Regions from separate parts of the Paenibacillus sp. FW104-T2 genome, predicted to be linked through region 2. Evidence: riboswitches for the same ligand, from Rfam matches in the RefSeq annotation. Region 2 holds a riboswitch; each other region holds the start of a gene.

Region 1 (7,929 bases), on a different contig from region 2:
ACCATCATCATTGCGGCCATCAAAGAAAATACCGCAGTTGCGATGAGCAGGCTTGAAGTATTATTCGGCATCGGAGCCATGGTCATGCCGCTGATCGCCAGCGGTCTGATCTCGGCAGGGTACTGGCGCATGTCCTTCCTCGTCGTTGCCGTCTGTTCAGCACTGACATTCCTCTTCTGGGCCAGAATGTCATTCGGGGAGCTGGATCATGCACTCGGCAGGCGCCAGCCAGATGCCGCTGCTGGACACATCCATGCGGTGGAAGCTTCTGATGGTGTGTCTCCTTCAGACCGTGACACTACCAGTTCAATCTATCGAGGTCGTAATCTGGCCCTGATGATCTTATTCGTAGTATTTTTCTTTCTCTATGTCGGCACGGAGATGAGTCTTGCCAACTTCATGCCTGCCATTCTAATTGAAAAAATGAACATGAAGGAAGCTGGGGCAGCTCTTAGTGTTACCTGTTTCTGGATCGCGATGTCTATTGGGAGACTCTTCGCCGGATATATCGCTGAAAAGTTCCAGTATCGCGTGTACATTTTGTACAGCTGTCTGGCAGCTGTGCTGTTAATGGCCATTTTTCCGTTTACCAACCAGATCTGGTCTGCTTTTCTAATTATTCTCCTGCTTGGACTGGCGTTTTTAGGGGTTTTCTCCATTGCTCTCGTTTTTGCCAGCAAAATGCTGCCAGGAACAGAAGAGTCTACTCCCAGTATACTGATTGCGTCTGGCGGAGTCGGCGGCGCCATTCTGCCTCTGCTTACCGGTTGGAGTCTGGATCATCTGGACATCAATCAATCCACATGGATGCTTGCGCTATTCTCTGCAGGTCTGCTTGTAATCAGCTTGGTTGCTTATCAGTGGCAGAGCAGACAACATGCAGGTTCCGTTTGATTACCGTCTTGCGAATCGTATTAAATTCACCAGTTAAGCTATAATGTAAAGAGGTTCCGCAGCGCATGCTTCGGAGCCCTTTTTGCTTCAACAATCGCACTGTAGAGTGAAACTCGTGCTGTTCAATGGTCTACATCATGATTGCCCAGGAAATAGTTTGCGGCAGTTTATTTCATTTCTGGAGTAAAAAAAAATTAGCATTAATTTATGAATTACATTCAGCAGGTTTACTAAGCTTCATTGTTGATCAAGGGAGCTACCACTTCTTTCCCTTTAATAAATGTACGGAATACATAGCGAACAAGGGGCCCAATAATGAGAAGCTGCAGCGGAAGGGCCAGGCTAAAGTTACGAGCGATGGTGTGAAGATAGGTTTCGAGGAGCGGTTTACCCACCAACTGATTCGCAAAATAAGACGTGACCATACCATAAAAGGACATGATCAAAACCATGCCAACAACCATGCAGCAAGACATGGCCACTATACCGAGAAGCTTGTTGGACTTGTCAAACGGCAGTGAAAAAGCAACTTTCTGGGCTACCGGACCGACAACAAAGGATTCCACCAGGAAAGCAATAGCAAAACACAAAACAAACTGAAACAGTAATTCAAGTGGGGATAATCTACCGATTAATCCGTTGTAAATCAGGTTGAAGGACATCATCACGATGACCATTCCTGTACACATCATCAAGCCAAAATAAATATGTTCTTTCTTCGTGGTTGGCAACTCTCTCTCATCCTCTCTGTTTACTCTGCCAATTATAAAGATCGCGAATATCTCCACATAAGTGAACATTCTGTGAATTTAAATTAAATCACATTTGACAACTCGGAATTAGAAATCTATCATATCCCTTAATATGTAAGAAACAATTTTCTGAATTTGGGAGGTCTCATGATGGGTTTTCAAAAACGTATTGACCACATCGGCATTGCTGTACGTGATCTGGAGACAACACTGCGTTTCTATACGGAGATCGTAGGACTGGAATTGAAAGATCGCGTAACCCACACGAATGGTGTTATTCAGCTCGCTTTCCTTGGCTTCCATGGTAGCGATGAAACGGAGATTGAATTGATTCAGGGATACAGCGATAAACTGCCTTCGGAAGGAACGGTGCACCATTTTGCCATCCACGTGGAGGACCTAGATGCGGAATATAAGCGTATTCAGGAGACGAAGGCCGAGTTTATTGACGGAGAGATCATTACGCTGCCCAATGGCTATCGCTACTTCTTCATCTATGGACCGGAGAAAGAATGGATTGAGTTCTTCCAGCGTTAAGTCACGGACTACGTCCTTGTTCTTGCACCTATTCAATACATTCCCACAGGCAAATCACCCTTGACTATTCCATCCAGTTCCTGACTGGACACATTCCGGCCCCTGGCCTATAATTACACCTAGTAATGCCCGTAACTTCATAGTTTCCCAGGGGAGTCGGAATTGGCCGGCTGAGAGTGTATCCCATCAAGATACTAACCCTTAGACCTGATCTGGATCATGCCAGCGTAGGAATCGGAGTATATCGAATTGGCCCAGCCATGTGCTGCAGCCACCTCTCTAACGCCTGCACGCGTCCCGGATTACGGGGCGCTTTTTTTGATGGTATCTTTTTGACACAAAAAGTACGTCATCCGGATCATAGCTGGTATAAATCGAAGGATTTATGCACCATGCTTGGATATGAAGCCAAGGAGTACCCCGCGCCACTGGCCGGACCATATGAAGGAGAGAAAAACAAGATGAGATGGCGTAAAATGATCGGACTCCTGCTCTTGTGTGTGACACTGGTCACCGTCGCTGCATGCGGCAGCAAGGAAGCAGCACCTGCAGGACAAAACGGCAGCAGCACCACTGAAAACAGCAGCGAAGGTGACGGCGCAGCATTGAAGGATGTTAAAGTCGTGCTCGACTGGACACCCAATACGAATCACACCGGGCTGTATGCCGCCGTGGATCAAGGATTTTACCAGGCAGAAGGCTTGAATGTCGAGATTGTGCAGCCGGGAGCCGGCGGTGCAGATACGATGGTAGCCTCAAACGAAGTTCCTTTTGGGGTAAGTTATCAGGAGAGCGTAACACAGGCCCGTACACAGGACGTTCCGCTCGTCTCCATTGCAGCGGTCATTCAGCATAATACGTCAGGATTCGCCGCTCCGGTGGACCGAAACATTAAATCACCCAAGGATTTCGAAGGCAAATCCTATGGCGGCTGGGGATCACCCGTTGAAGAAGCAGTTATGCAATCCATTATGGAAGGCGAAGGCGCCGATGTGTCCAAAGTGAAGAATATCAATATGGGCGACGCCGACTTTTTTACCGCAGTGAAACGGGACATTGATTTTGCATGGATTTTCTATGCATGGACCGGCATTGAAGCCGAGCTGCGCGGTGAACCCCTCGACATGCTGTATGTGAAGGATTATTCCGATGCGCTGGACTATTACACGCCTGTACTCGTGACGAACGAGCAGACCATTCAGAATGACCCGGAGCTGGTGAAGGCGTTTATGAAGGCTACTTCCGAAGGGTATCAATATGCGATTGATCATCCCGAAGAAGCGGCAGACATTTTAATCAAGGCTGTACCTGATCTCGATAAGGACCTTGTGGTGGCAAGTCAGAAATGGCTGAGCCCGAAATACAAGGATGACGCTCCGCGCTGGGGTGAGCAAAAACAGGAAGTGTGGCAGAACTACACGGACTGGATGTTTAGCAAAAAACTGCTTGATGAGCAGATCGATGTATCCCAAGCCTATACGAACGATTTTTTACCCCAATAAAGTTGAATCGAAAGGAGCCGTGATCTCTCATGGCAAGTACACTGCTTAGCATTCAAGTGATTCCCAAAACGCCGAATGGCGAAAATTCGTATCCTTATGTAGATCGGGCCATCGAAGTGATTCAGCAATCCGGCTTGAAATATCAGGTCAATCCGCTCGACACCACAATGGAGGGTGAACTGGAGGAACTGCTGGAAGTTGTCCGTAAAATGCATGAGGTGCTCGTGGAGGCTGGCAGTCCAAGCATCATCTCCCAGATCAAAATCGCCCACAGCCCGAACGGCTTCAGCATGGATACCCTGACGGAGAAATATCGCTAATGCATACGTACTTCAAAAGTGTATGGCCGCCCATTGTGGCGGTTATTCTCTTTATAGCCATATGGCAGGGCGCCGTTTCCCTGTTTCATATTGAGAAATGGATGCTGCCTGCACCTTCGGACATCGCGCACGAAGCCGCTTCCCAAGCAGAACGCCTAGGCATGCATGCCTGGGCGACCATTCAACTTACATTAGTTGGCTTCGCCGCTGGCACGCTGGTTGGGCTGCTGATCGCGATGGTGCTGCATTTGATTCCATTTCTGAAATCTGCCCTGTATCCTTTACTTATTCTTAGTCAAAATATACCGACAATTGCGCTCGCTCCGCTCCTGCTGATCTGGTTCGGATTCGGACTGCTGCCCAAACTGATTACCATCATCCTGGTCTGCTTCTTCCCCGTTGCCGTCGCTGCCATGGACGGTCTGACACGTACGGATGCTGCCATGATGAATTACATGCGCATGGCAGGAGCAAGACGCGGCCCAATTTTCTGGAAACTGGAGCTCCCGCACGCACTGCCTTCCATCTTCTCCGGCATCAAGATTGCCGCGACTTACAGCGTCATGGGTGCCATTATTGCTGAATGGATCGGAGCCGACAAAGGGATCGGATATTACATGATGCTTCAGAAGTCCGCTTACCGGACAGATCGTCTATTCGTTGCGATTATGATTATTGTCGCGCTCAGCCTGCTGCTCTTCCTGTTCATTGCCCTGCTGGAGAAGCTGCTCGTTCGCTGGCGACCGCAGAAGCGCTGAATCGCAGCAGAAGCACTATACAAGGTTAGGAAGTGAATGTGAGATGACACTCAAATATAACGAACAGGCACCTCCTGCACCAGGCGGAAGCGCCGGAATTTCACCTCGAGAAGAATCACTCCGCACTGCTTCTACCGCTACCTCCGATTCGGGTAAGCAGAGCCTGCCTGCACTGGAAGTACAGGACGTCCATGCTTCCTTCCGGGAACGACGGAACAAGCTGTCAGTCCTGAACGGATTATCCCTGACCGTAGAGCAGGGCGAATTCGTAGCGATCGTTGGGCCTTCCGGATGCGGCAAGAGTACGTTGTTCCATATCATTGGCGGGTTGTTGAAACCCCAAACAGGCCAGGTTCTCATGAACGGACAGAATGTGACCGGGCAGCGGGGCAAAATCAGCTATATGCCGCAGCAGCCCGCTCTCTTTCCTTGGCGTACCATTGAAGACAACGTGCTGCTTGCCGGGGAAGTGTCAGCACATACGCCACCCAAGGCAGAAGCGCTTGCGGAAGCACGGAAGTGGCTTTCCAGCGTCGGTTTGGGCGGGTTTGAACAGGCATATCCGCACATGTTATCGGGCGGTATGCAGCAGCGGGTAGCCTTTTTACGTGCCCTGCTCAGTCCGCAGGAACTGATGCTGCTGGATGAGCCCTTCAGCGCCCTCGATGCGTTGACACGCAGTGACATGCAGCGATGGCTGCTCGATATATGGGAACAAAACCGCCGATCCGTACTGTTTATCACCCACAATATCGAAGAGGCACTGCTGCTTGCGGATCGAATCTATGTGTTATCCAACCGACCTGCGACCGTGCTGCATGAGGTACATGTCCCTTTTGATCGTCCAAGACGTGAAGAAATAACGGAAGAGAAGGCTTTCCTTGAACGCAAACGGCAGATTTCGGAGTGGATGAAAGAAGAACAGAAAAAAGCCCGGCTAACTCCATAGCACGGGTTTTTCGTTATATTTTTCCAAAACAGTGATCCGCATTCATCATATTCACGTATCAACCTTCAAAAGACAAAAGATGACTAGGAGGGGCTACTTCATGCATTCCCAAGCTTTTGCACCACTGATTGATGCACATATCCATTTTGACAAATATACTGTGGAGGAACAGCAGCATATGCTGCAATCTTTCCCGGATCAACAGGTTGAGGCTGTCATCGCCGTTTCCATGAATATCACCTCGGCACAGGATAATCTGGAGCTGGCGAGACAGAATCCCCGATTCATCTATCCGGCTTTTGGCTTCCATCCTGAACAGCCCCTGCCATCGGTGCAGGATCAGAATCTTTTCTTCGACTGGATTGAAAAGCATATCGAACAAGCGGTAGCCATCGGGGAAGTTGGACTGCCCTACTACAATCGCCAGGAAGCAGAACAGGCAGGATTTGCTTTTGATCAGAGTGGATATATTGAGCTGCTCGAACGCTTTATTCAACTCGCCAAGCGGCATAACAAACCCATCGTGCTTCATGCCGTTTACGAGGATGCCGATATCGTATGCGACTTGCTGGAACAATATCAAGTCAGACGCGCCCATTTCCACTGGTTCAAGGGTTCCCGTCAAACCGTGCGGCGAATGGCGGATAATGGGTACTTCATCTCTTTCACGCCAGACATTCAGTATGAAGAGGAGATTCGTGAGCTGGCAAGACAATATCCATCTGAACAGGTCATGGCAGAGACGGATGGGCCCTGGCCTTTCGAAGGGCCGTTTCACGGACAGATGACACATCCCGCCATGACGAGGCAGGTGATTCAGGCCTGGAGCGAGATTACGGGCATGGGAACCGAGCGGGCAGCACGTCTCTTTTACCAGAACTCGAAGCGGTTCTACCGTTTACCTTAATGTACAGCACAGATAGACGACAAAAGGGTCAGCTGGATTTCCCGGCTGACCCTTTTCGTTGACCTTAATTAACGTTTCATAAACCCTCTGCCTTCGAGATACGATTTCATCTGCAGACGTGCCGGCTCGGTAAGACGTTTGGCCATCAATTCGGACCACGGCGTCGTACGTTCACCATTCGTGCGGGCTCTCATATAGGCTGTAGTGGTTTCGTCATAACTTTCCACGCCTCGGAGCGTCTCTTCGGCATCATAGCGATTACGATGGAGAACAGCATTCAGCGGCAGACGCGGACGTATGCCGGTTTCCTGGTCGGCTATACCGACACACATGCCGAAGACAGGGTATACGCCTTCCGGCAGTCCCAGCAGTTCAGTCACTTCTTCAATCTTGTTACGCAGACCGCCGATATATACAATCCCGAAACCGAGCGACTCAGCAGCCAGAGCGGCATTCTGGGAGGCAAGAGCCACATCGATCGTTGCTACCATAAAATTCTCTGTGGAATCAGCATAAGACTCCTTCTCCGGGTGGTGGCGCTTCGCCGCATCACTCAGACGATACAGGTCTGCACACCACACGAGGAAAACAGGGCATTCTTCCACATAAGCCTGGTTGCCTGCGAGTGCAGCGAGCTTCGATTTTAATTCTGGTTCCGTCACCGCAACGATGCTATATGCCTGTACACTGCTTGAAGAGGAAGCCATCTGCCCGGCAGCCACGATTGTCGCAAGCTGCTCCTCGCTTACCGGATCCGGCTTGAATTTCCGCACTGAGCGGTGTTTCATCATCAATTCAATGGTTTCATTCATGTCTGGTTCACTCCCAATCCTCGTAGTACGAACTCAATCGTCTGTTCAGCCAGCTTATCTGTATCTATATCCTCATAGTTAAACGTAAACCGTGAGTTTTTGGCACGTTTGTGTGCCAGAGCCACACCCATGACCTGAAGCATTGCATAAGATACGGAATCAATCTGGAATACACCCTGGTCTTTACCTTCCTGCAGCAAATCATTCACTTTAGTCCAGACAGGGTCCAGGAACCGAAATACGGTGGCCGTGCGATGAGTGTTCAGTGTAATTTCAAGCTGTACAATGTCGCTCATTTCCCAGTCCGTCATCGTGAACTTCACGACTTCACCTACAATTTTGCTGATACCCTCCACAGGGGACATGGACTCTGCAGCCAAATCAGTCAGCATGTGATCAGGAAAGAAGTGCTCAAATATCGCTTCAAACACCTTTTCTTTGCCGCCAAAATGGTACGAGACCAGTGACACATTGGCACCCGCCTCATCACAGATTTGA
Region 2 (7,929 bases):
TTGGCCAGTGCTTTGAGTTCCAGCGTGCACACGAATGAAGACATGGAAGGAAGAATAAATACGACATTAAGAATAAGCAAACCCCTTCGTTACAGCGGAGCTGAGGTGTTACATACGGTTAGACAAATGACGGGTACAGCGGTGGAAGTGCAGGTTGACGGGAAAAAGTATACGATAGACCCGCTTATCAACCGAAGTGCGACCATACCTGTTCACGTGTCCGCTTCCTATAAACCGGAGTTTATGAGAGATGATAGCGGGGAATTGCTTCGAATTGCATTTTGGAGGGAGGCCAGTATCAATTGATAAATGCTGTATCCAAGCTGCTAGCAGTTATGCTGGCAGTACTTCTGCTATATGTATATCCGACTGCGGAAACGGCAGATCGACAAGACGATATAGCGCGAATGGTCACATATCAGACGGTTACCCGCTTTGTGGATTCAGTCAGAACGAAAGGTTACATTTCTCCTGGGATGTATGCCGAATTTGAAGAACAGCTGGCGCGAACAGGCAATGTTTATGATATTTCCATGGAGCATCTGCACAAAAAATATGTTCCTCATTACACGGATCCGATGGATCAAGGTACATTTACAGGAACATATGAGACGGTACAGGATGCATATTACTCAGCGCAAATCTTAGAAAAAATGTTCCCTGTCTCGGGCGCGTACGCAGCCGATGATCCGCTTCGTAGATACACGCTGACCGTGGGTGACTTTTTCACGATTACACTTAAAAATACCAATCGGACATCAGCCATGCTGATTCGCGAGTGGCTGAATGGTACGGCTCCTGCGGCAGCAGTGTTTACCACTTATGGAGGCATGGTTCTCAATGAAGATTACTGATTTGTCCATTGTGTTTGTTCTCGTATTTCTACCCTTTTTTTGGATGGTTTCTCGGAATACCCATGATGCGGATGAAGCTCAGCTTCTTAATCATAGGTATAGATCAGCCCTCCAAACAGCTGTATTGGACGCGGGAAACGTAATGCATCAGAATGAGAAGCAAAACAGTGAGGCAGGATATGATTCCACCAAATTCGTAAAGGCAGATAAGGAACTGGCGCTTCAGACATTCACTCAGACGATGGCCTTAAATATGGGCATACATGACGATCCAGAGGCAATACAAGCACTGTTTGATTACATACCGGCCATAGTTGTACTGGATTACGATGGTTATTATATCTTAGCTAAGGAAGCGGAGATGACTGGTGAGATTGATGATTCGTACCACCAGGTATGGAGTCCTAAAATGCCTTATACATATTCAGATTCAGACGGCAGCAGCATTAATTTTACACTTGACGGTTATGTTTATGCTTATGATGCCGTTCAGGGTAAATGGATTGAAGGTTTTCAAAGGGAACTCGCTTCGACTAGTGGAATTCCATTGCTGCAAAATTCAGATTCGTTTGAGCAGGTCAGACAAACTCGCATCGTCATGAGCGTACAGGAGAATCTCGCTGAAGTCATTAATCGGCATAATGAGTTTGCAAGAAGAAACGGGATATCCTATACGTTTACCTTGCCTCTTATTTCTCAGGAGGATTGGTACAATACGATTAATGATACGGGGATCATGGCCTTTATTCAAGGCTTGCCTGTAGGGATCCAGAAGGTAAACACCTATGCCATCGGTGGAGGAAGGTTGGTTAAAAGAACAGCAGTCATTGGAGGGATAGAACCTTCTACCGGCATAAAGTATTATTATCCAGCAACTTGTAAGAATAACTTCCGAGCTGAAGAAGTTTTTACCGATGCGAAGCAGGCAGCGGCGGCGGGGTATTTTGAGGGGAATTGTTACATAAACAAGGTTGTTCACTAAGTAAGACTGCTGCGCTTACTACATTGCTTTCAGAAAAGGCAGGTCCTGTGCTAAAATAGGGTTTCAGTTCAGAACTTGACCGGTATCAACAATACCGAATAAAAAGTAATGTTAAATAGATAGGAGCAACCTCATCTCATGAGTTTATTGTCAGTGGAGAACGTCAGTCACAATTTTGGTGACCGCACGTTATTTAAAAATGTATCTTTTCGTTTACTTGCAGGAGAGCGTGTAGGCTTGGTCGGAGCAAATGGTGTAGGAAAGTCCACTTTAATGAACATTTTGACCGGAAAATTGCTGAAAGACAGCGGGAAAGTAGAGTGGACACCAAAAGTCCGTTACGGATATTTGGATCAGCATACCAAGCTGACTCCTGGCAAAACAATCCGTGACGTTTTAAAAGATGCCTTCCTTCCCCTGCTTGAACTGGAAAAAGAAATGATGGCCATTACAGACCAGATGGCTGATGCAGACCCAGACCAGCTTGAAAAACTGCTGGAAGAAATGGGTGAAATCCAGGAGCAGCTTGAACAGGGCGATTTTTATTTGATTGATGTAAAAGTGGAAGAAATGGCGAACGGCCTCGGATTATCCGCTATTGGGCTTGATCGTGACGTCGCTGCTCTAAGCGGTGGACAACGGACCAAAGTATTGCTCGCCAAGTTGTTGCTCGAGAAACCGACGGCTCTTTTGCTGGACGAGCCAACAAACTACCTGGACGTGGAGCACATTGAATGGTTAACGCGATATTTGAAAGATTACCCTTATGCATTCATCCTGATTTCACATGATACGGAGTTCATGAATGAAGTCGTTAACGTCATTTATCATCTGGAATTTGCTAAATTGACGCGTTATGCTGCCAACTACAATAAGTTTCTTGAAATGGCCGATATGCAAAAAGCACAACATATCGACGCTTATGAGAAACAGCAGGAATATATTAAGAAACAGGAAGATTTCATTCAGCGTAACAAGGCAAGAGCCTCCACTTCCGGACGTGCCAAAAGCCGTGAGAAACAGCTGGGCAAGATTGAACGAATTGATCGCCCGGATGAAGCAGCAAAGCCGACATTTAAATTCAAAGATGCCCGTGCCAGCAGCAAAACAGTATTCGAGGGAATTGATTTCGAGATTGGTTATTCCTACCCTTTGCTGCCTAAGATGACAATGACCATTGAACGTGGTGAGAAAATAGCCATTGTTGGATGTAACGGTGTAGGTAAGTCGACACTTCTTAAAACCATATTGGGCAAAATCCCGCCGATCAGCGGTAAAACGTTCCTGGGGGATTATCTGGAAACGGCTTACTTTGAACAAGAAGTTCGGGCTGGTAACATTACCCCAATTGAAGATGTGTGGAACGAATTCTCCCATCTAACTCAGAATGAAGTACGCGGGCATCTGGCCCGCTGTGGTTTGAAAAACGAGCATATCACTCGTCCGCTGAGTGCACTTAGTGGGGGAGAACAAGCGAAAGTTCGCTTGTGCAAGCTTCTGATGCGTGAAAGCAACTGGATCCTGTTTGATGAACCGACAAACCACTTGGATGTAACAGCAAAAGCGGAGCTAAAACGAGCTTTACAAGAGTTTAAAGGTACAGTGCTGCTCGTTTCGCATGAACCTGAATTTTATCAGGATTGGGTCACCAAGACATGGGACGTTGAAGCCTGGTCTGAGAAAAACTAGTTGTTGCGGAGCAATCTAGTGCTCTACAATCAAAACATTCAGCAACATGAGTTTGAAAATCAACGGTGACAAAAAAAGGTGACTATGGTAACATAGGCTACAACTTCATACGATCACTAGGGGGGCCGCTCGATGCGGCTGAGATGGAATAATGCGATTCCGGACCCTTTGCACCTGATCTGGATTATACCAGCGTAGGGAAGTGGCGCGTTTTAGTTAATGATATGGGCAAATTAATATTCGATTTTGTAGCGAATGTGAATGCTCACAAGTGGAACATGAAGGTATCTCGTATATATCAGGGCTATGATTTAATAGCTTGTATACCTGACAACTGGCATGTGAAGCTCATTTAACTAACTGGACATGTTATCGCGGCCACTCCCTACGGGAGTGGCTTTTTTGTGCTTACATATTGTGACGGCAAGGAAGGTGAAACCAAACGGATACCTTTAAAAAACCTGTGAAATCACTATCGTTTGAACTGCATGCTGTTTCACCAGGGGTAGGGGATCAACAACGTTTTCTGAAGATTGCAGCGGATGCATGGCCTTGGCTTGACTATATCCACATCCGGGAAAAACATCTAACCACCGAACAAAAAATTCAATGGGCTCACAGTTTGCTGAACGCAGGAATTCCATCTGACAGGATCGTAATCAATGGTCTATGTGAGCTGAATAAGTTGGAGAAACATGTTTTCATTGAGAGGATTCATTGGGGTCAGTCCGATATGGCGACTACTCAAGGCAGCAGCCTGAACAAATGCGATCGACTTCGTCTCGGTATCTCTGTTCACTCTCTTCACGAAGCTAGAGCAGCTGAAGAACGGGGAGCGGATTATCTCTTTTATGGTCATGTATTTTCCTCCAGCAGTAAACCTGGGATCAAGCCGAGAGGGATAGATGCACTGTCTGAAATATGCTCAGCTGTTTCCATTCCCGTAATTGCCATTGGCGGAATTGAACCGGCAAACATAGCTGCTGTACGTGCAGCCGGAGCAAATGGTGCGGCAGTAATATCTTCGATCTGGACCAGTGATAATCCGGAAAGTGCGGCAGCAGCCTTGAGGTGGGCTATTGAACGATAGAAAGAAAGAATGAATAACGGAGGTGAATGAATGAACGGAGAAGCAAGAGGCCGAAGACGAAGTGGCAGCCTTTACCGAAATGGAGCAGCTTGTACGACCCAAATACGTGGAAATATTCGTGGCAAGCTTCATGCGGAAACTATTATTGTGGGAGGCGGCGTTATAGGTTGTGCCATCGCGTATGAGCTAGCTTCACGAGGTAAAGAAGTGATTTTAATCGAGCGTGTGCGTATTGCAAGTGAGACATCTTCTGCGGCAGCGGGCATGTTAGCTGCAGACAGCGAGACGTTTCATACTACTGTGATGTCAAAGCTAGCATATGAAAGTAGAAAACGACTGTATCAGCAAAAAGAACAGCTTGAACTACTAAGCGGCATTGAAATTGGCCTGCAGCAGAGTGGATTTATTACACCATTTCGGAATGAAGCCGAGATGAAAACGTATAGCGATTCGAGAAGAAGTACAGTTTTGCCTACAGAGCAAATGTGGTGGGATCATTCAAAGCTTCAACGTGAAGCCCCATGGATAAGCAAGGAAACTTTCGGGGCTCTATATAGGGCTTCAGAAAGTGAACTTCTCCCTGTCAATTTGGCACGTGCCTATGCGGGAGCAGCTCAAACAATGGGAGCTAAAGTAATCGAAGGTGTACACAATGTTAGTCTAACTGCGGATTCGAGTGGAATCCAGGGTGTGGAAACGTCGATTGGAAGATTAACGTGTAAACATGTGGTTATCACAGCTGGATTACAAGGTGGAGATATGTTGAAGCAGGTGGGTCTTAACCTGCCCACTCTTCCCGTAAAAGGTGAAATTGCAGCAATACAATTTCCGAAACATGATGCAGATTACAGACCTGACAAGACGGTTTATGCAGATAATGTATACATTGTCCCCAAAGCAAACGGCGAAGTTTGGATCGGAGCTACCAGTTTACCGGGACGCTCAGATCGAGAAGTTACTGTTGAAGGCATCCAAAAGCTGCTTGCATCCGCAGCAGGGTGGGTCCCTCGAATACAGCAAGCCCAGTTTATCCGTGCCTGGGCAGGGGTTCGACCATCAACCCCTGACGGTTTGCCTTATCTGGGAGCTTGTAAAAGCATACCCGGGTTATATACCGCGTTTGGACATTACAGAAACGGCATCTTACTGAGTGCAATTACCGGCAGCCTGATGGCTGATTTGATGGCTGGCCATTCTTCGGAGGAGCTTGGCATTGATGAATTGCGTCCAGAGCGTTTGAGCAGAAAGGAGATTATGCAGTGAACATCATCGTAAACGGGCAGAGCATGAACATTGACGACGATTTGAATCATGTGGATCAGTTGCTGCAATCCTTTAATTTGCAGGTGAAAACTGTGGTGGTTGAGTTAAATCGTCAGATTTTGATGAGGGAACACCATGCATCCACCGTATTAAGAGACGGAGACCGAATTGAGATCGTACATTTTGTGGGAGGCGGTTAAAACATGCTGAAGATAGGACACCATTCATTTCATTCTAGATTGTTGTTGGGTACGGGCAAATTTGACGATTTGGATGTACAGAGTCAAGCGGTAGAAGCGTCAGGAACCGAAGTGTTGACTTTTGCCGTTCGACGTTTGAACTTGGAAGATCGGGATAAACGCCACTTCCTGGATACACTCGATTTGAAGCGATTCACTTTACTCCCTAACACCGCGGGTGCTTCCACGGCAGAAGAGGCCGTCCGAATCGCTGAACTTGCCCGTGCCTCAGGACTTTGTGATATGATAAAAGTAGAAGTGATCGGAGATGGGATCACACTGCTGCCAGATCCGATCGAAACATACAAGGCCTGCGAGATCCTGTTGGAAAAAGGATTCATCGTACTGCCTTATATCTCGGATGATGTGATTTTAGCCAAACGGCTGCAGCTGCTTGGGGTTCATGCAGTCATGCCTGGAGCTTCACCGATCGGAGCAGGAAGAGGCATTATCAACCCGTACAACCTGGAAATTATAATGGAGCAAGCGGTTGTTCCTGTAATTGTGGATGCCGGATTGCGTTCCCCCAAAGATGCTGCATATGCCATGGAGCTGGGGGCGGATGGTGTGCTGTTGAATACGGCGGTATCCGGTTCGGGAGATCCGGTTAAAATGGCAAAAGCGATGCGAATGGGAGTTGAAGCGGGAAGACTTGCTTATGAAGCAGGCATGATACCCGTTAAGCGTTATGCGGCAGCCAGCAGTCCGGCGGAAGGAATGGTTCATACATGATAGAAGAAACAAATTCAACGGAGCAAAGTGATCGATATTCGAGACAGGAACGATACGCTCCGCTTGGCAAAGAAGGTCAGCGCAGACTGAACAACAGCAGGGTTGTTATCGTGGGTGCCGGTGCACTGGGAACCGGCATTGCAGAGACGCTCGCCAGGTCAGGTATTGGACACATTACCATTGCGGACCGGGACTATGTGGAATGGAGCAACCTGCAGCGACAGCAGCTCTATGTTGAACAGGATGCAGTTCAGCGAATGCCAAAAGCGATGGCAGCCGAAAAACGCCTGCTCGATATCAACTCCTCGGTTGTCATTGAAGGCAAGGTGATGGATGTCCGTGCAGACGAGCTGGAGGATCTCATTCAAAATGCAGATCTTATCATGGATGCCACGGATAATTTTGATACAAGGCTGCTGATTAATGACATGTCCCAGAAATACCGCATTCCCTGGATTTATGGAGGGTGTGTGGGAAGTTATGGTATCACGTATACGTTCCTGCCCGGGGATACCCCTTGTCTGAACTGTTTACTTGGCGAGGTACCGCTCGGTGGAGATACTTGCGATACATCGGGGATTATACCCCAGGCTGTGCAGATGGTAACGGCGAACCAGACAGCAGAAGCGATGAAGCTGCTTAGCGGTAATGAAGGTGCGCTGCGGCGTAAGCTGTTGTCGTTTGATGTATGGCGGAATGAGTACATATCCATTAATGTGGATGGTGCCAAAAAAGCAGATTGTCCTTCCTGCGGAAATACCGCTTCCTATCCATACCTTTCCGCTGCAAATCTGGAGAAAACGGATGTGTTATGCGGTAGGGATACAGTTCAGATTCGTCCTTCTCGCTCGATGAAGCTGAATCTTCAAGATACGGCTGAGCGTCTGAGGAGACTTGATGAAGGACCCGTTGAAGTCAATCCGTTCCTGATCTCTTTTACGACAGGGGTGCATCGATTGGTTATTTTTCAGGATGGACGTGTTCTGGTTCATGGCACAAAAGATACTGCAGAAGCTCGAACACTCGTACATCGATATTTTGGCTAAATGATTAAATTCAACAGTCTGTTCCCTATAGGGG
Region 3 (7,929 bases), on a different contig from region 2:
GCCATCCTGACTAATCATCGTACGCACCATGGCTTCATATAGGGGAACGGAGGAATACCCTACCGTCAGTCCTTCAAGATCTTTGGGCGAGTTCACGTTGCCGTCCGTTTTCGTCAGCAGATGAACGAGTGGATGCCGAACGACAGCAGCAATGGATCGTACGGGAATGCCTTCTCCACGGGCTAGCAAAATTTGCGGCTGATAGCTCAGCGCCAGGTCCACTTTGCCAGCGGCTACAAGTTTGAGTGCATCATTCGTATCGGCAGGCATCTGAATGTCCACATCGAGACCTTGGTCTGCGAAATATCCATTCTCCTGTGCAGCGTATATAAAGGAATGGACTGCATTCGGATACCAGTCGAGCATGATGGACAATGAATCATGGTCACCAGACGACGATCCGGTTGTTGTTGAATCTGTGCCCTGTACCTGGGGATCGGAATCGGACGATGATGGGTTCGCACCCGTATTGCCACAACCGCTGACGATCAGTAATAAACAGATGAGGGCAGGAAGCAGGATGTGAATGAGTTTCTTTTTTTTCATGGATAAATGGGCCTCGTTTCTTTCATTTTTGTTTGGTTCCAATCGCTGATATGTTTTAAAGAGATCGACAGGAAGGAGCAGCACTTGTTATCTCATTGCGATTGCCTTTTCATCGACTTTCCTCTGCGTGCATGCTCTGCATTCCGCTTCAATCCGAGGACTCGCTCCAGCCAGGCAATAAGCACGAACAGACCGATGCCCAGCAGGGATAACAGCAGAATGGATGCAAACATTGCGTCGGTATTCATGCTGCTGGACATTCTGCGGCTGAAATAACCAAGACCTTTGCTGCCTCCGAGCCATTCGCCAATGGTTGCCCCGACCACGCAGTACACCACCGACATCTTCAATCCTGAAAAGAAAGAGGGCAGCGCAAGAGGTACCTGAAGCTTGCGAAACAGATCCCACTTACTTGCTCCCATGGTCATCAGCAGTTCGCGCTGTTCCGGGTCGCCTTGACGGAGACCATCATAGGTGCTGACCACAATCGGGAAGAAAGCGATCAGAAACACCACAGCGACTTTGCTCCAGAGCGTGTAGCCAAACCACAGAATGAACACAGGAGACAGGGCAATCAGTGGAATCGTCTGGCTGATTACGATGAAGGGATACAGCGCTTTTTCAATCGAACGGCTGAGGTGCATACCCGCTGCCAAAGCGCTTCCGGCCACGATGGACAAGCCGAAGCCAACTGCTACCTCCATCAATGTGGCAGGCAGATGGGTTCCCAGGAGCAGATGCCGATGCTCAACTAGAGAACTCGCTATGGATGTAGGTGCAGGGATAATAAAAGAAGGGACCCAGCCCAATCGTACGATGCATTCCCAGCTGGCAAGCATCAGGAGGAGAAGCGCAGCGAACAGGCCATAGCGGGCAAACCATCTGCTGACGCTAAAGCTTCGCATGTAGTTGTTCCTCCAACCGTTGTCGCATTCGTATCAGATCCGGATCGTAGACCATGCCCGAATGTCTCGGACGGGGCAGAGGCACCGTCGTGTCCAGCAGCTGCCGACCGCCAGGAGTGAGAAGGACAATCCGGTCACTTAATAACAGGGCTTCTTCGATATCATGCGTAATGAACAGCACCGTTTTGCCGAGGCTTTCCCACAACTCAAGCAGCCAGCGATGCATCTCTCGCTTGGTCATGGCATCGAGTGCGCCGAAGGGCTCGTCCAGCAGCATCAGCTGTCCTCCCGTCAACAACGTTCGAAGCAGGGCAACCCGCTGCTTCATGCCGCCGGACAGTTCGTCCGGGTAGGCATGCTCATAGCCAGATAAGCCGAATCTGTCGAGTCCGGCCATAATGTCAGCGCGCAGCTTCACCTTGTCCTGCTTCCACGGGGCAAGCTCCGATGGAAGCAGGCAGTTCTCCATGACCGTCCGCCAGGATAACAGCAAATCCTTCTGCGGCATGTAGGCGACTCGACCAAGTCGCTGTCCTGGCGGCACCCCAGCAATTTCGATCGTGCCGTCCGTCGGTTCAAGCAAGCCTGCCAGCAGCTTGAAGAGCGTACTCTTGCCCGACCCGCTGGAGCCGATCAGCGAGACGAATTCTCCCTTTTTTACACACATCGACACATTGGAGAGGACGGGGGAATGTCTCTGATCCGGAAAAGTGAAGGTCATGTTGTCAATCTGTACATCGTTGCTCATTTGGTTCCTTGACCCCCTTGGAATAAAAACTGCCTGAACGGAAATGCACGTTGTATGCGATCTGTATGTAAACGCGAAAAAGCCCGCCCATTTCCGGAGAAATGAGTGGGCCTATTAAGTTCAACCGACATTCATGTTCATATGAATATGAAAAAAATCCGTTAACTGAAAGTCCGCTCCACTTCCCTCCGCTGGTATGATCCAGATCAGGTTCAAAGGGTCCGAATACGTTCATTCGTCTCAGCCGCAAGGCTCCCCTAGTGCAATCGTTCAAGATATGCAGTTGTGTACACAGCATATATCACATTCCCGCGAGATGTAAAGAGGGCTTAGAGGCAAAAGTTACACCGTTAAACTCATTCGCGGATTTACCTTGGCTTCCTAACCCGATATAATGGGGATGGCACATATGGGCCGGATTACAAATGAGGGTGGGACTGTTCTCCCTCCTAAGCAGAATGGGGACCCCGAGTTGAAAACGTTCAAGAAAGTATATATTGAAATTACAAGCATATGTAACCTGGCGTGCAGCTTCTGTCCGCAGACGAAGCGTGCCAAAGGATTCATTGACCCTGAAGTCTTCAACAATATATTGGATCAGATTAAGCCACATACCAAACACATTTATTTGCATGTCAAAGGGGAGCCGTTACTTCACCCCAAAATTGATTTGTTACTGGATTCCGCGCACGAGAAGGGATTCAAGGTAAACATAACAACGAACGGAACACTGCTGCCCAAGACCCAGCATAAACTGCTTGGCAAACCGGCATTGCGGCAAATGAACTTCTCGCTGCACAGCTTCGACGGGCACGAGGGATCGACGGACCGTGAGGGATACCTCAATAATATTTTGTCCTTTGCGAGAGAAGCGGTGAAGCACAATGTGATCATCTCGTTCCGGCTCTGGAATCTGACGCAGGATAACTTCACGAATGCCCAGATGAATCGGAACCGGGAAACACTGGAGGTACTGGAGCGCGAGTTCAACCTGGATTTCCGCATTGAGGAAAAGGTGGTTCCAGGCAGCGGCGTCAAAATTGCGCCGAATGTCTATCTCAACCAGGACCATGAGTTCCAGTGGCCAAGTCTGGATGCACCAGAGGATGATGGCAAAGGCTTCTGTCATGCGCTTCGCAGTCAGGCGGCGGTCCTTGTGGATGGCACGGTTGTTCCATGCTGCCTCGATGGCGAAGGTGTCATTAATCTCGGTAACGTCCATGAGAAGTCTTTCTCGGAGATTGTCGAAGGTGAGCGGGCGAACAATCTGGTTTATGGTTTTTCCAAGCGGGAAGCTGTGGAGGAGCTATGTCGGAAGTGCGGATATCGTCAGCGGTTCGGAGCCTAGTCAAATAAAAATGTGTTTAGAGCGTGCCATTCGAATGTTTATTTCGGGTGGTGCGCTTTTCTGTTTTTTTTGCAGAATTGTTTTGAGAATAAAATTGAAATCAATTCAGAATTACAACTTTTTTGTAAAATCATAGTTTAATAATCTTGTTTTTATGAGTTTGCATGGTATTATTATCCTATTGATCAGGAGGTGATATAGTTCCATAGATTCACATATTATTATTTTTACCTACTAGAAGCCTACTGAGGAGTGTGTTTGAGTTTTGAATTCAAAATGGAAAAAGTTTAATCGCAAACTATCATTAATGCTTTCTACGTCACTTGTTGTCTCCATGTTATCTCTTAATTTATCTGTATCGGCAGAAGTAGCTACTTCTAAGAGTTCTTTTACTGATATTGATCATTCGTATGCCAAAACTGAAATAACCAAATTGGTTGAACAAGGAATACTTACAGGTTTTTCTGATGGAACCTTTAAGCCGTCTGATGCAGTAACACGAGCTCAACTGGCAAAAATCATGGTTGGTGCCCTTAAATTAAATCCGGATACTGCTGAAGCTAGCAAGTTCAAGGATATTAAGGAAGATCAGTGGTATGCTGGGTATGTAGGCGCACTTGTCAAATCTGGTATTGCTCAAGGTACTTCGAAAGATAGCTTTTCACCTAATAAGAACGTAACAAGAGAAGAATTAGCTGTATTTTTCGTTAGAGCTTTTGGTTGGAACCAACAAGACGTAACGAGCCAAACATCCAAACCTCAACTTTTTGATTTGGATCAAGTATCGAACTGGGCAAAAGATTCTGTAGCATTGGCCTACCAATCTGGTTTCATCAAAGGATTAGTTCAAAAAGATGGAACAGTAAAATTTAATCCTTCAGGAATAGCAGATCGCCAAGCGTTAGCGAGACTTGCCTATGAATTTGTAATGAATAAGTCTACATATGATAGTTACATGACTCCGGCCAAGACAGAGGACGGAACTGAAGAATCTAACGAAGCAAAACCGGAAACGACAAAACCTTCTGAGGGTAGTAGTAAAGGAAGTAGTGGTAGCAGTTCCGGAGATAAAGGGAACGGTAGTAACAATGGTGGAAATAATGGGGGCGGGGAACAAGCTCCTAGTAAAAATCTTACCGCTCCAGGTGAATATACGCTTGGGGATGTAACTGGAAATGTAACTATTAGCTCTAAAGATGTCACTCTAAAAAACACCAAAATAAATGGTAATCTGAGAATACTTGAGTCCGTAGAAAACGGTGACGTGACTCTTGATAATGTTAATGTTACGGGAACCACTGAGATTTATGGCGGAGGCCCTAACAGTATTCATGCGGTGAACTCCGTTCTAGCAACAGTGATCGTTGACAAAGCAGATGGTAGTATCCGTCTGGTCCTTGAAGGTGGAAGTGATGTTCAGCAGATTGAAATTAGATCTGGTGCAATCGTACAGAATGTTTCCACGGGTCAGGTTGGACCAATCGATATTGCAGAGTCGGTTCCGCATAATGCTTCGGTAGCTCTGAGCGGAAGTTTCGACTCCGTAATGGTTCATGCGGAGCAAATTTCAGTGGAATTTGGAGATGACTCCACCATTGGCAATCTCGAAGTATTCGAACAAGCATTGAACACCGTGTTTAAAATTAACCATGGTGCTGTAGTGAATCGGGCAATATTGAACGCAATTGTACAATTTTCTGGAGGGGGAGCATTAAATTCGGCCCTGGTTAATGTAGAAGGCATTGATTTCAGTCAACTGAGTCAGCCCCCAGCCATTGAAGCAGACCCTACGGTGACGAGCGTTGTTTATTCACCGGAAACAGCAGAGTTTTCAGCAATTGATTCAACCCGTCAGATCGTATTAACGGGGGTTACTGGATCAGCGTCCAAGGATCTTACTTCGTTTGCAAAGTGGAAGGTCGAAGATAGCACCATCGCCGTCGTTAACTCAGGCAAGATTCAGGCCAAAGGTAACGGTACAACAGTTGTGCAAGCCCAATATGGAGATTTTGAGATCAATGTCCCAGTAACTGTTGCAGTTTATAACGAAGGAGCAGCTTATCCAACACTCACAGGGATTCAAGTTACCAATGGAAGTGCCAAATTGGTATTTACTGAAGGGTTTGAAATCTCTGAACTAACAGCAGATGATTTTGTAGTTCATGCCTATTTGAATGGTACAGAACAACAATTGAATAATTTGCAGTACGATAATGGCGAGTTTACTTTTGACGCTGTTAACAGTTACGGGTCCACTTTATACATCACAGTAGAGTCAGATGTTAATAAAACACATTTTGCAGGAAGCCAAAGTGGTGCAATTAAGCTGACCGGATTCGGCGGTCACATCAAGGATGTTGCTGGAGAAGCAGTTGCTAATTTGCAAATTGCATTTAGAAAAGGTCTGGATAACAAAACAGGTGAAGTTGTGGGTACTGTAACAACGGATACTTATGGTAACTATCAAATTTATCTTCCACCAGGCATCTACACAGGTGAACTGGGAGGAGGAGACACGAAATATATTAAAACGTATCTGATTGGTGTTTCCGCAGTAAATGTGGAAAATAGAAATGAAAATCAAACAGCTATTGAAATACCTTCACAAGATGAAACACGTATTGTTCTGACATGGGGGAAAGACCCAGCCGATTTGGACTCACACCTTGTAGGTCCTGCAGGTGACAACAGCATGTTCCATACGTTCTTCGCAGATAAGCAATACTATAATAATGACGAACTTATGGTAGATCTGGACTTGGATGATGTCACGTCCTATGGACCTGAAACGACTACCATACGTCAACTGCTTCCTGGAACATATACGTTTTATGTGCATCATTTTTCAGGAGTGAGTACGATCAAGAGTTCAGGAGCTAAAATTGAAGTGTTCCACGGAGCTGTAGCTTCACCAAGTGCCTCGTTTACAGTAGAGGAAGGAAGCGGCAACGAGAGATATTGGGTCGTTTTCAAAATGATCGTAGCTGATAACGGTACAGTAACATTTGAATCTGTGGATACATTTACGGATATCAATCCGCTCAATTCACTTCAATCATCTGTTGATCATAGTGAGGAAGAACTGTAGATATATCAAAGGAATTATGTTAATTCATAAGGCTGAATAGCATCTGAGAAACCCTGTCTTTTATAGACCAGGGGTTTCTTTTTTTTGTTCTGCAGTCTTTACAAGCTGTAAATGAAGCATACCGAAAGTTAAGATCAGCACATTCCACGCGGAACGGATCGACAAATAATGCAAAGAATGCAGGTATCATGCCGACAATTGGATATCTAATCTAATGATTATTATCATTACACTCCTGTTTTGGTAGGATCAGGGTAGGGTCCAGGAAAGAGGTGCACCTCTTAAGGGATCCGGGAAGACAAGCTGGCTTGAACACCAATATATCCGTATAAGGGAGGATTTACGCATGAGAAAAATGTTATCGTTGCTGCTCTCCGCAGGTCTGGTCGCTTCTGTATTTGGTGCATTACCCGTGTCTGCTGCTCCCGAAATTGTGAAGACAACGATCATTGTCAAAGCAGGTGAGACTTATGATGGCAAAGGAAAAAGCGTAGCCGCTGATCCAAACACATTGGGAGATGGCAGTCAGGCCGAGAACCAGAAACCGATCTTTCGTCTTGAGGCAGGAGCTACACTGAAAAATGTAGTGATCGAGGCACCGGCAGCCGATGGCGTCCATTGTTATGGCAGCTGCAATATTCAGAATGTGACCTGGAATGATGTCGGTGAAGATGCACTCACGCTTAAATCCGCCGGTACCGTTAATATTACGGGTGGAGCAGCATACAAGGCATATGATAAGGTGTTCCAGATGAACGCTTCGGGGACAATTAACATTAAAAACTTCAGAGCAGATGATATCGGCAAGCTGGTACGACAAAATGGGGGAACCTCTTACGCGGTTACCATGAACGTGGACAGCTCCAACATTTCCAATGTGAAGGATTCCATTCTGCGAACAGACAGCAGCTCTACGGTCGGCAAAATAACGAATACCCGCTATTCCAAAGTGCCTACCCTGTTCAAGGGATTCGCATCGGGTAAAACAAGTCAATCGGGGAATACGCAATATTAAGGATAGCATGTCAACGAAAAGATAGACCGGGGACAATTGCATTGTTTAGACCCTTTTCTATATCATTACGCAAAAAGGCACCCTCAAGGATGCCTTTTTGCGTTTACCATAAAACTAGATGAAAAGAGTTTAGAAAATATTATATGTCTCTGAGATTTCTCAGTAGTCATTCGTTTTCTTCTGGAACGGCAACGATGATTTTGTCTTTTTGCGGGGCAATGGAACCCGAATCAATGGAGCCAGACTTGTTCATGACCTCATAGGAAGTCTCTTCCAGCA
Region 4 (7,929 bases), on a different contig from region 2:
GCTGCACGGTCACCAGAGAAAACCATTGTAGCTGCTCAGCTATCCATGGCTCCCGCGGCTGCCCTTGCCTCAGCAAATACGGTTAGGGAGATCTACAGCCCGCTTGCATCGCTGGCATCTTATTTGGAGCAGCAATTAAATATTGGTAGGCGTTAGTTAGGGGCCGTTCTTCTCCCAGTAGTGGAGAGAACGGCTTTTATATATCTTAGACAGCCCAAATTGGGCTGTAATGGCGCTTAGGTTCGCGTCCGGTATTCCTCAGCCTTTTCCTGCATTCCGGCTGCCACAGCCTCATTCTCGGATAATCCTTTGTCCGCGGCAAACGCACGAATATCCTGCGTAATGCGCATGCTGCAAAATTTAGGTCCACACATGGAGCAGAAATGGGCCTCCTTGGCCCCTTCAGCCGGGAGTGTCTCATCGTGATAGGACAGCGCACGTTCCGGATCCAGGGACAGGTTGAACTGGTCCCGCCAGCGGAATTCGAAGCGGGCCTTCGACAGCGCGTCATCCCGGCGCTGTGCACGCGGATGGCCTTTGGCCAGATCAGCGGCATGTGCCGCAATCTTGTAAGCAATAACGCCTTCCCGGACATCATCCTTGTTCGGCAGGCCCAGATGTTCCTTTGGTGTCACATAGCAGAGCATCGACGTTCCGAACCAGCCGATCATCGCCGCTCCAATGGCTGAGGTAATATGGTCATAGCCTGGTGCAATATCGGTTGTCAGCGGACCAAGTGTATAAAACGGTGCTTCCTTGCAGATCTCCATCTGAAGGTCGACATTCTCCTTAATCTTGTGCATCGGCACATGTCCTGGCCCCTCAATCATCACCTGCACATCATGCTTCCACGCAATCTGTGTCAGTTCACCAAGCGTAGCAAGTTCAGCCATCTGGGCTTCATCATTGGCATCATAGATGCTGCCCGGGCGGAGTCCATCTCCGAGAGAGAAGGCTACATCATACCTTTTCATGATTTCACAGATTTCCTCAAAATGCGTGTACAAAAAGTTCTCCTGATGGTGTGCAAGGCACCATGCCGCCATAATGGAACCACCTCTGGATACAATGCCGGTCATCCGTTTGGCCGTCATCGGTATGTAACGCAACAGTACGCCTGCATGGATCGTAAAGTAATCCACACCCTGCTCTGCCTGCTCAATGAGCGTATCCCGGTACAACTCCCAGGTGAGTGCCTCGGCTTCGCCATTCACCTTCTCCAGCGCCTGATACAACGGCACCGTCCCGATTGGTACCGGAGAATTGCGGATGATCCATTCCCGGGTCGTATGGATATCCTTGCCCGTGGAAAGATCCATTACCGTATCGGACCCCCAGCGTACCGCCCAAGTCATTTTCTCCACTTCTTCTTCAATCGAAGAGGATACGGCAGAGTTGCCAATATTCGCGTTGATCTTCACGTGGAAGTGACGTCCGATCAGCATCGGTTCGCTCTCTGGATGATTAATATTGGATGGCAGAATGGCCCTGCCGCTCGCCAGCTCCTGCCGGACGAATTCCGGCTCCACGCCTTCACGAATAGCTGCAAACTCCATCTCAGGCGTAATGATGCCCTGCCTCGCATAGTGCATTTGGGTGACACAGCGTCCGGATTGTGCACGGAGCGGTTTGCCGCGGAGGCCTGGATATTCTTCAGCTCCGGTTCTCTTCCCTCCAGGCTTCAATCCGTTATCCTCCGGTTTGACGGTACGTCCCTGGTACGCCTCTACATCGTTTCGTTCTGTGATCCAGCGTGCACGCAAAGCTGGCAGGCCTGCCCGGATATCGGCGTGAAATCCAGGGTCCGTCATAGGGCCGCTCGTATCGTACACGCGCAGCAGCTCGTTATGCTCCACCCCTTGGGGTGTATTCGTGTCATGAAGGGCAATTTCACGCTCCGGTACAGCAATATCCGGCCGTGAGCCCTGAATGTAAACTTTGCGGCTGCCGGGAAACGGTTGAACCCGTCCGGCCGCCACTGTTTCCTTTTCCAACCCCTGTCCTGAATGCTCCTGTGCCGTTGTTCTGTTGTTTGTGTTCATCGCTACCTCTTCCTCCTCGTTGGTCGTCCCATGGATGGGCCAGTTTGATCGCTCGTGCACCCGTTCCATATCATCCACGCATAGGCAAGAAAAGAGCGGCCAACTTCCGAAGAAAGAACATTACAGCGGCATAGTGCAGACAGAATCTGGCACAGGCATAATCGGGTTATACCCAACTCCAGCTCTCCCGCAAAAGAAGGTAACCACCTCTGCTGCGGATGATCGCTTGACACTGTATATAAAAAAGCCGGTTCCCGAGGGAACCGGCCTATGTCCATCACCCCATAACAAGCCTGATGTCAAGCTCCCTCAAGTGGAGACATGCCAAAGGCTGGATTATGCAGTGTTCGTGGTTGTATCGCCGATTACTTCCCTACGCTGGTATGATCCAGATCAGGTGCAAAGGGTCCGGAATCTCATGCGATCCCGTCTCAGTCCGGACAATTCGGACTCCCCCAGTAACGTTAACAGTTGCGGTATGTGTACCGCAGTTCCATATTCAATTCATTGCAGCCCCCACTGGGCTGTCCATTACAGACTAGCGCAAGCCAGTCAGAAATACAACCCTTTTTCTTCCAGACACGCCGGATCAGGACAACATGAGGCCCATCTGCGCGGCTGCTTCCTTCAGCACAGGTGCATATTCGTGCAAAGTTTCCTGGGACAGGCGGCTAACGGGACCTGATACGGATAGTGCAGCAGCAATATTCCCCTTTCGATCCATAATAGGAACCGATACTGCAGCCGCTCCAGGCTCACGTTCTTCGTAGCTGGTCGCATATCCATTCTCCCGGATATCGCCCATCTGGGCCAGGTAAACTTCGGGATCGATAAATACGGGCCATTCGGGGCCATTCATCAGTTCCTCCCGGTCTTCTTCCGTCGCAAATGCCATGAGTACCTTGCTGGATGCCCCTACGGATAGAGGAAGACGTACGCCAACCGGAGCCACCCGCCGGATGGCCTGATCACTCTGAACAGCCTGAATACGGATACGCTCACTGCCATCCCGCAGGTACAGACTGACCGTTTCTCCCAAACGATCTCTGAGCCGCTCCATTGCAGGAAGCAGCAAAATGGCAGGATCATCACTGCGGGACATATGAGCAGACAGCTCCCAGATTCGAATGCCGAGCCTGTATTTCTCAGTGGCCGCATCGCGAATGACGAAGCCCTTCTCCTCCAGCGTCGCCATCAGACGATGAACCGTACTTTTGTGCAAACCAATCTGGCTCGCAATTTCTGTGAGTCCAAGATCGCTGCGTGTGGTAAAACATAATAATATATCCAGCGCCCGTTCCACAGCCCGGACGGTTAATTTGCGGTCTTCCATGGCATAATGCCCTCCTCATGTTTCATCACATGAAACTTGGTTACATAAATTATATGAGAAACAATCTCATCTGTAAACCAAAATGAGCCAAATCATGACGATATGAAGTGTAAATATTTTCTTTTTATAAGACTAAATCCCCTGCAATTTGCACCATCAGGAAATGTTACCCATATATCTTTCGGACTATATAACAATTGCGTAACAAATGCCTCCAATCAATTGACTTTGACTATATGGAAACATACGATAAAGATATAAAAGCAAGACTTTGCTGCATAGGCAAGCAAGGACATCAAGCCATATGATCTGATCTGAACTCGTTGTTATCTTCAATTGATCTGAATAAGGAGGGGCAATCATGTTTCCGACATCCCAGAGCGAAGCCCCGCTGCAAACGAAAGTGTCCGATCTGCCTTCTTCGTTATCACCGAGGCTGATCCGGTTCAAACATATTATCGTAGCGTTGCTGCTCTCCGTTGTATTTTTTCTGCTCTTTTGTTTCATTGCCTTACACGGCTATATTGCCTGGGTACTATCCAACCCGACCGTAGCTCCCGTGTTCTCCAATCCAATGCAGGCCAAGAACATGAAGTACGAGGATATCACGTTCCCGGCAGCAGATGGCAGCCGTACGATGCAGGGCTGGTATATCCCCGCAGACACGGATGTCAACAAAACCATCATCTTCAGTCATGGATATGGGGCCAATCGGGAGGAAACCTGGGTTCCCATGTATGACCTGGCTCACTATGCCCACCAGCTCGGGTTCAATGTAGTGATGTTTGACTATGGTTTCGCCTCTCAGGTGAACAAGGCAGTCGCTACAGGGGGCAAAGCCGAGTCCCAGCAATTGCTTGGTGCCATTCAGTTCGCCAAGCAGCGCGGTGCTCAGGAGCTTGTCGTCTGGGGATTCTCGATGGGCGCAGGCACAGCATTACAGACGGGGCTGCTCACCGAGAACGTGGATGCCATGATTCTCGACAGCACTTTCCTGCTGGAGCCGGATACGCTGTATCACAACATTCATAATCAGATCGATCTGCCGCGACAACCCACTTTGCAGATCATGAATCTGTTATTCCCGGTTCTGAATGGCACCGGATTACAGCAGATTCCGTATCAGGAAGTCAAAAAGAAAGACTATCCGTTCCCCATCTTCTTCATTCACGGGACGGAGGATGAGAAGGCTCCATATCCGATCGCCGAGCTTCTCGCCGCCAACCAGACGAACACCTACTCAGAGGAATGGATCGTACAGGACGCGCATCATGAGCTGATCTTCAGGGAACATCCGAAGGAGTATCTCCGCCGTGTCTCTACGTTCCTGAGTCATGTGACGAAAACAAGCAGCGACGATGTGGAAAATACCAATGCCGGAGGAGAATAAAATCTTCCGGTGATCAGAGCCCCTATGGGGCTCTTTTTTTATGCACACATAGGACAACATGGCAGGTGAATATACTTTTGGGACGATTATAAAAGGTTAATCACACCCTATCCCTTGAAGGCCGATATGACATTTTAATTGAATGGAGGTTTGCCGCATATGAATTGGTCTGGCTATGGACCCTTGCTGCCTCTCCGCATTCTGGAGGAGATCAGGTTCTGGAAGGAGCAGGAGAAAGAGCATACGCTCGTTATTCGGGCACTGGTTCCCGATCTGGAGCCCACTTATGTGAAGCTGCTTGAAGAATGGGCAGTGACGTTTGAAAATACCGAGAAGGTAGCCAACCAGCTGTTGAAACAACTGTTACCCGGAACCCATCCCCCTGCCCCTTACATCATCGGAAGCGTAGAACAGCTTGTCTCCTCTGCACGTTCACAATCGCGGGAATTCATCAGGCAGCTGTACGTCCTGCTTGAGCAAAGTGCCGCCGTGCAAGCTGTCCCGCTCGCTAAGGCAGTCATTCTGCACTTTATCCGCGAATCGGAGTATTTCCTCGGTGTACTCGATACCTTGATTCAGCCTGGAATCATGCGAGATTCGGCAAGTGATGCTCCCTTTTCTTTGGATAAGTATGTTCAATTGTCAGGACGCACCGAGCGTGAAGCAGCGGAGGAGCCATCATCCATGGCTGGAAAAACTAACGCTCCGTCAGCTCCCGCACCTTCATCTTCTTCTTCACAGGTCCAGTCTTCAGAGGTCTCCGGTCTATCGCCATCTTCCGGTACTACAGAGAGCATCACCTTGCCTTCTACACCTCCTGTGAAGGAGAGACCTGTTCCGATTGGAGGACACACGCTGCCTCCTCTGCCCTATGCCTACAACGCACTCGAACCACATATTGACGAAATGACGATGCGCATTCATCACGATAAGCACCATCAATCCTATGTGGACGGACTCAATACAGCCGAGAAGAAACTGGCAGAATCACGTAAAAAAAATAATTTCGAACTCGTCAAACATTGGGAACGAGAACTTGCCTTCAATGGTGCAGGCCACTACCTTCATACGATCTTCTGGACGATCATGAATCCCAGAGGCGGCGGCAAACCTTCCGGATTACTTGCTGAACAGATCAAACGGGATTTTGGCAGTTATGAGGCATTCAAAAATCAATTCACTGAAGCCGCTAACAAAGTGGAAGGCAGCGGCTGGGCTCTCCTTGTCTGGAGTCCACGGGCTCACCGTTTGGAGATTTTACAGGCGGAGAAGCACCAGAACCTGTCCCAGTCCGACATCGTACCTCTCCTGCCGCTGGATGTATGGGAGCATGCCTACTATCTGAAGCATCAGAATGAGCGCAAGAAATATATCGAGGACTGGTGGAATGTCGTCTATTGGCCTGCGGTGGCTGAACGTTATGAAACGGCACGCAAGCTGTTGTGGCCACCCTACTAGAAACGAAAAGGGAAAAGGGAAAAGGGAACAAGAGAAAAGAGATATCTCCAGCCGGTAGACTGCCAGATATCTCTTCTTCATTTGCAATAAAAAAAGCAAGCCTCCTGATTCAAGAAGACTTGCTTGTATTTAGATAAGGTCACTGACGCGTCATGCTAGACTAGGAAGCACAGCCCTCGCACGCAACATAGTTGTCCCCAACCTGTTTGCTGATGGCAATCAGATCCCCCAGCTTGATATCTTCCTCACCCGTGAATTCCAGGTCGGCAATACGTGCAACGATCAAAGCCGCAGCTTCTTCCTTGCTTGTTGCCATTTGGCTGAATTCAGACTTCTCGCCTGAAGAAACAACCTCATATTCAAATGTATATCTTAATGTTTCCATCTTGGCACTCTCCTTCCGAAATCACATCATATCATCTCTATTAACCAATTCCAAGTGTTCTCGAACGATACTAATCGTAGCGCAGTTTCATCTGCTCTGCCGTCTGCCTGACTGCCTCTCGATCAACGGACAATACGTGGTCAGTCTCAGCCATAGGGTATCGATTACGAAGCGTACGGACCAAGGAAGCGGTGTAAGCTGCTGCAGAAGGCACTCCTGCGAGCTCTTGAAGACTCGCCATGGTGCCCGGACGAACATCGGGATACCCTTCCTGCAGGCCGTCTGCTGCATGCTGATAGAACTTGCGTACATCTGCCGCCAGCTTGTCTCCTTGCCCTTCGACGATAATAAAAGCCGTTATAATATACGCCTTGGCCTGCCTTCGCTGGGCAATACCGCAAAATTTCAGTCCGCCTACACTGACATCATAATCACCGGGGCAGAAGGCACCCTCGATCTCTCCGGTTCGCGCCTGATTCGACCATGGTGTTAACGACTCGGCAATAAGAGCTGCCATCTCGCGGAAGTCATCGTGAATATTGATAGCTCGGGCCGGGTTAGGCAAAATCAATGAAATGTTAACCACGCCAGGATGAAGAGGAACAGCTGCACCTCCCGAGGGACGAACACAGACAGCGGTTCCCTGCGTTCTTATGCCTTCCATTGCCTCTACAGCCTTGGGAAGCCGGCGATCCCGCAGACCTGCAACAAATGCGTCAGGATGACGCCAAATATGGGCAACCGGCAGATGCCCTTCGCCTACACGGCGGCACATCACTTCTTCCCATGCAAATGCCTCTAGCACACTGCTTCCATACCGAAGTAATGGGGTTTCCCAGATCTGTATACGATGCAGCCTGGATGACGAGTTGGACGGAAGCGCCTGCTCTGCTCCAGGCTGTTCGGTATTGTCTGAATTCAAAGGTACACTCATATTTGCTAACCTCCGACTAAACGAATCTGAATCAGGATAAGACAAGGAAAGGGTTTTAAACATCGCTGGATGTACACAAATGCTCATATAAATAAATAAGCCGGTTCCCAGGGAACTCGGCTTATTAGGTGAACCTTTAATGATTGGACACGGCTTGAAAGCTTGTCCGGTTCGGGTCTTAGTCCTTAACCAGAGACAGAAACTCAGCACGCTGCGCCGTATTGTCCCGGAAGGAACCACGGACCGCGGAAGTTACCGTCTTGCTGCCAGGCTTTTTCACGCCGCGGGAGCACATGCACAAGTGCTCACCTTCCACAACGACCATGACACCATGCGGTTCAACAGCATCGTTCAGGATGTCGGCAATCTGTGAAGTGATACGTTCCT

Evidence for each region. A riboswitch is a leader RNA that binds a small molecule or an ion and turns the genes downstream of it on or off. The one in region 2 is predicted to bind thiamine pyrophosphate.
Region 1: another riboswitch for thiamine pyrophosphate. It lies ahead of AC3WQ3_RS11135 (ABC transporter substrate-binding protein); the one in region 2 lies ahead of AC3WQ3_RS13190 (thiamine phosphate synthase).
Region 3: another riboswitch for thiamine pyrophosphate. It lies ahead of AC3WQ3_RS17835 (ABC transporter ATP-binding protein); the one in region 2 lies ahead of AC3WQ3_RS13190 (thiamine phosphate synthase).
Region 4: another riboswitch for thiamine pyrophosphate. It lies ahead of thiC (phosphomethylpyrimidine synthase ThiC); the one in region 2 lies ahead of AC3WQ3_RS13190 (thiamine phosphate synthase).

The regions. Positions count from the first base shown of each region.
Region 1 is NZ_JBYTCE010000007.1:105,185-113,113, reverse strand. Features, by position in the region: gene AC3WQ3_RS11150 (MFS transporter) at 1-894, shown strand, start outside; gene AC3WQ3_RS11145 (DUF2798 domain-containing protein) at 1,125-1,625, opposite strand; gene AC3WQ3_RS11140 (VOC family protein) at 1,797-2,183, shown strand; TPP riboswitch at 2,323-2,435, shown strand; gene AC3WQ3_RS11135 (ABC transporter substrate-binding protein) at 2,645-3,685, shown strand; gene AC3WQ3_RS11130 (MTH1187 family thiamine-binding protein) at 3,715-4,005, shown strand; gene AC3WQ3_RS11125 (ABC transporter permease) at 4,005-4,763, shown strand; gene AC3WQ3_RS11120 (ABC transporter ATP-binding protein) at 4,807-5,712, shown strand; gene AC3WQ3_RS11115 (TatD family hydrolase) at 5,813-6,619, shown strand; gene nfsA (oxygen-insensitive NADPH nitroreductase) at 6,688-7,431, opposite strand; gene AC3WQ3_RS11105 (TetR family transcriptional regulator) at 7,428-7,929, opposite strand, start outside.
Region 2 is NZ_JBYTCE010000009.1:23,988-31,916, forward strand. Features, by position in the region: gene AC3WQ3_RS13170 (hypothetical protein) at 1-306, shown strand, start outside; gene AC3WQ3_RS13175 (hypothetical protein) at 303-854, shown strand; gene AC3WQ3_RS13180 (hypothetical protein) at 841-1,836, shown strand; gene AC3WQ3_RS13185 (ABC-F family ATP-binding cassette domain-containing protein) at 1,975-3,525, shown strand; TPP riboswitch at 3,634-3,743, shown strand; gene AC3WQ3_RS13190 (thiamine phosphate synthase) at 3,989-4,615, shown strand; gene thiO (glycine oxidase ThiO) at 4,646-5,878, shown strand; gene thiS (sulfur carrier protein ThiS) at 5,875-6,078, shown strand; gene AC3WQ3_RS13205 (thiazole synthase) at 6,082-6,849, shown strand; gene AC3WQ3_RS13210 (ThiF family adenylyltransferase) at 6,846-7,895, shown strand.
Region 3 is NZ_JBYTCE010000013.1:161,023-168,951, forward strand. Features, by position in the region: gene AC3WQ3_RS17825 (ABC transporter substrate-binding protein) at 1-546, opposite strand, end outside; gene AC3WQ3_RS17830 (ABC transporter permease) at 639-1,451, opposite strand; gene AC3WQ3_RS17835 (ABC transporter ATP-binding protein) at 1,438-2,199, opposite strand; TPP riboswitch at 2,366-2,468, opposite strand; gene AC3WQ3_RS17840 (radical SAM/SPASM domain-containing protein) at 2,672-3,547, shown strand; gene AC3WQ3_RS17845 (S-layer homology domain-containing protein) at 3,813-6,635, shown strand; gene AC3WQ3_RS17850 (pectate lyase) at 6,982-7,650, shown strand; gene AC3WQ3_RS17855 (copper amine oxidase N-terminal domain-containing protein) at 7,817-7,929, opposite strand, start outside.
Region 4 is NZ_JBYTCE010000023.1:40,930-48,858, reverse strand. Features, by position in the region: gene AC3WQ3_RS23915 (hypothetical protein) at 1-156, shown strand, start outside; gene thiC (phosphomethylpyrimidine synthase ThiC) at 237-2,042, opposite strand; TPP riboswitch at 2,396-2,509, opposite strand; gene AC3WQ3_RS23905 (IclR family transcriptional regulator) at 2,632-3,375, opposite strand; gene AC3WQ3_RS23900 (alpha/beta hydrolase) at 3,737-4,765, shown strand; gene AC3WQ3_RS23895 (Fe-Mn family superoxide dismutase) at 4,925-6,223, shown strand; gene AC3WQ3_RS23890 (hypothetical protein) at 6,384-6,608, opposite strand; gene AC3WQ3_RS23885 (lipoate--protein ligase family protein) at 6,679-7,542, opposite strand; gene folE (GTP cyclohydrolase I FolE) at 7,721-7,929, opposite strand, start outside.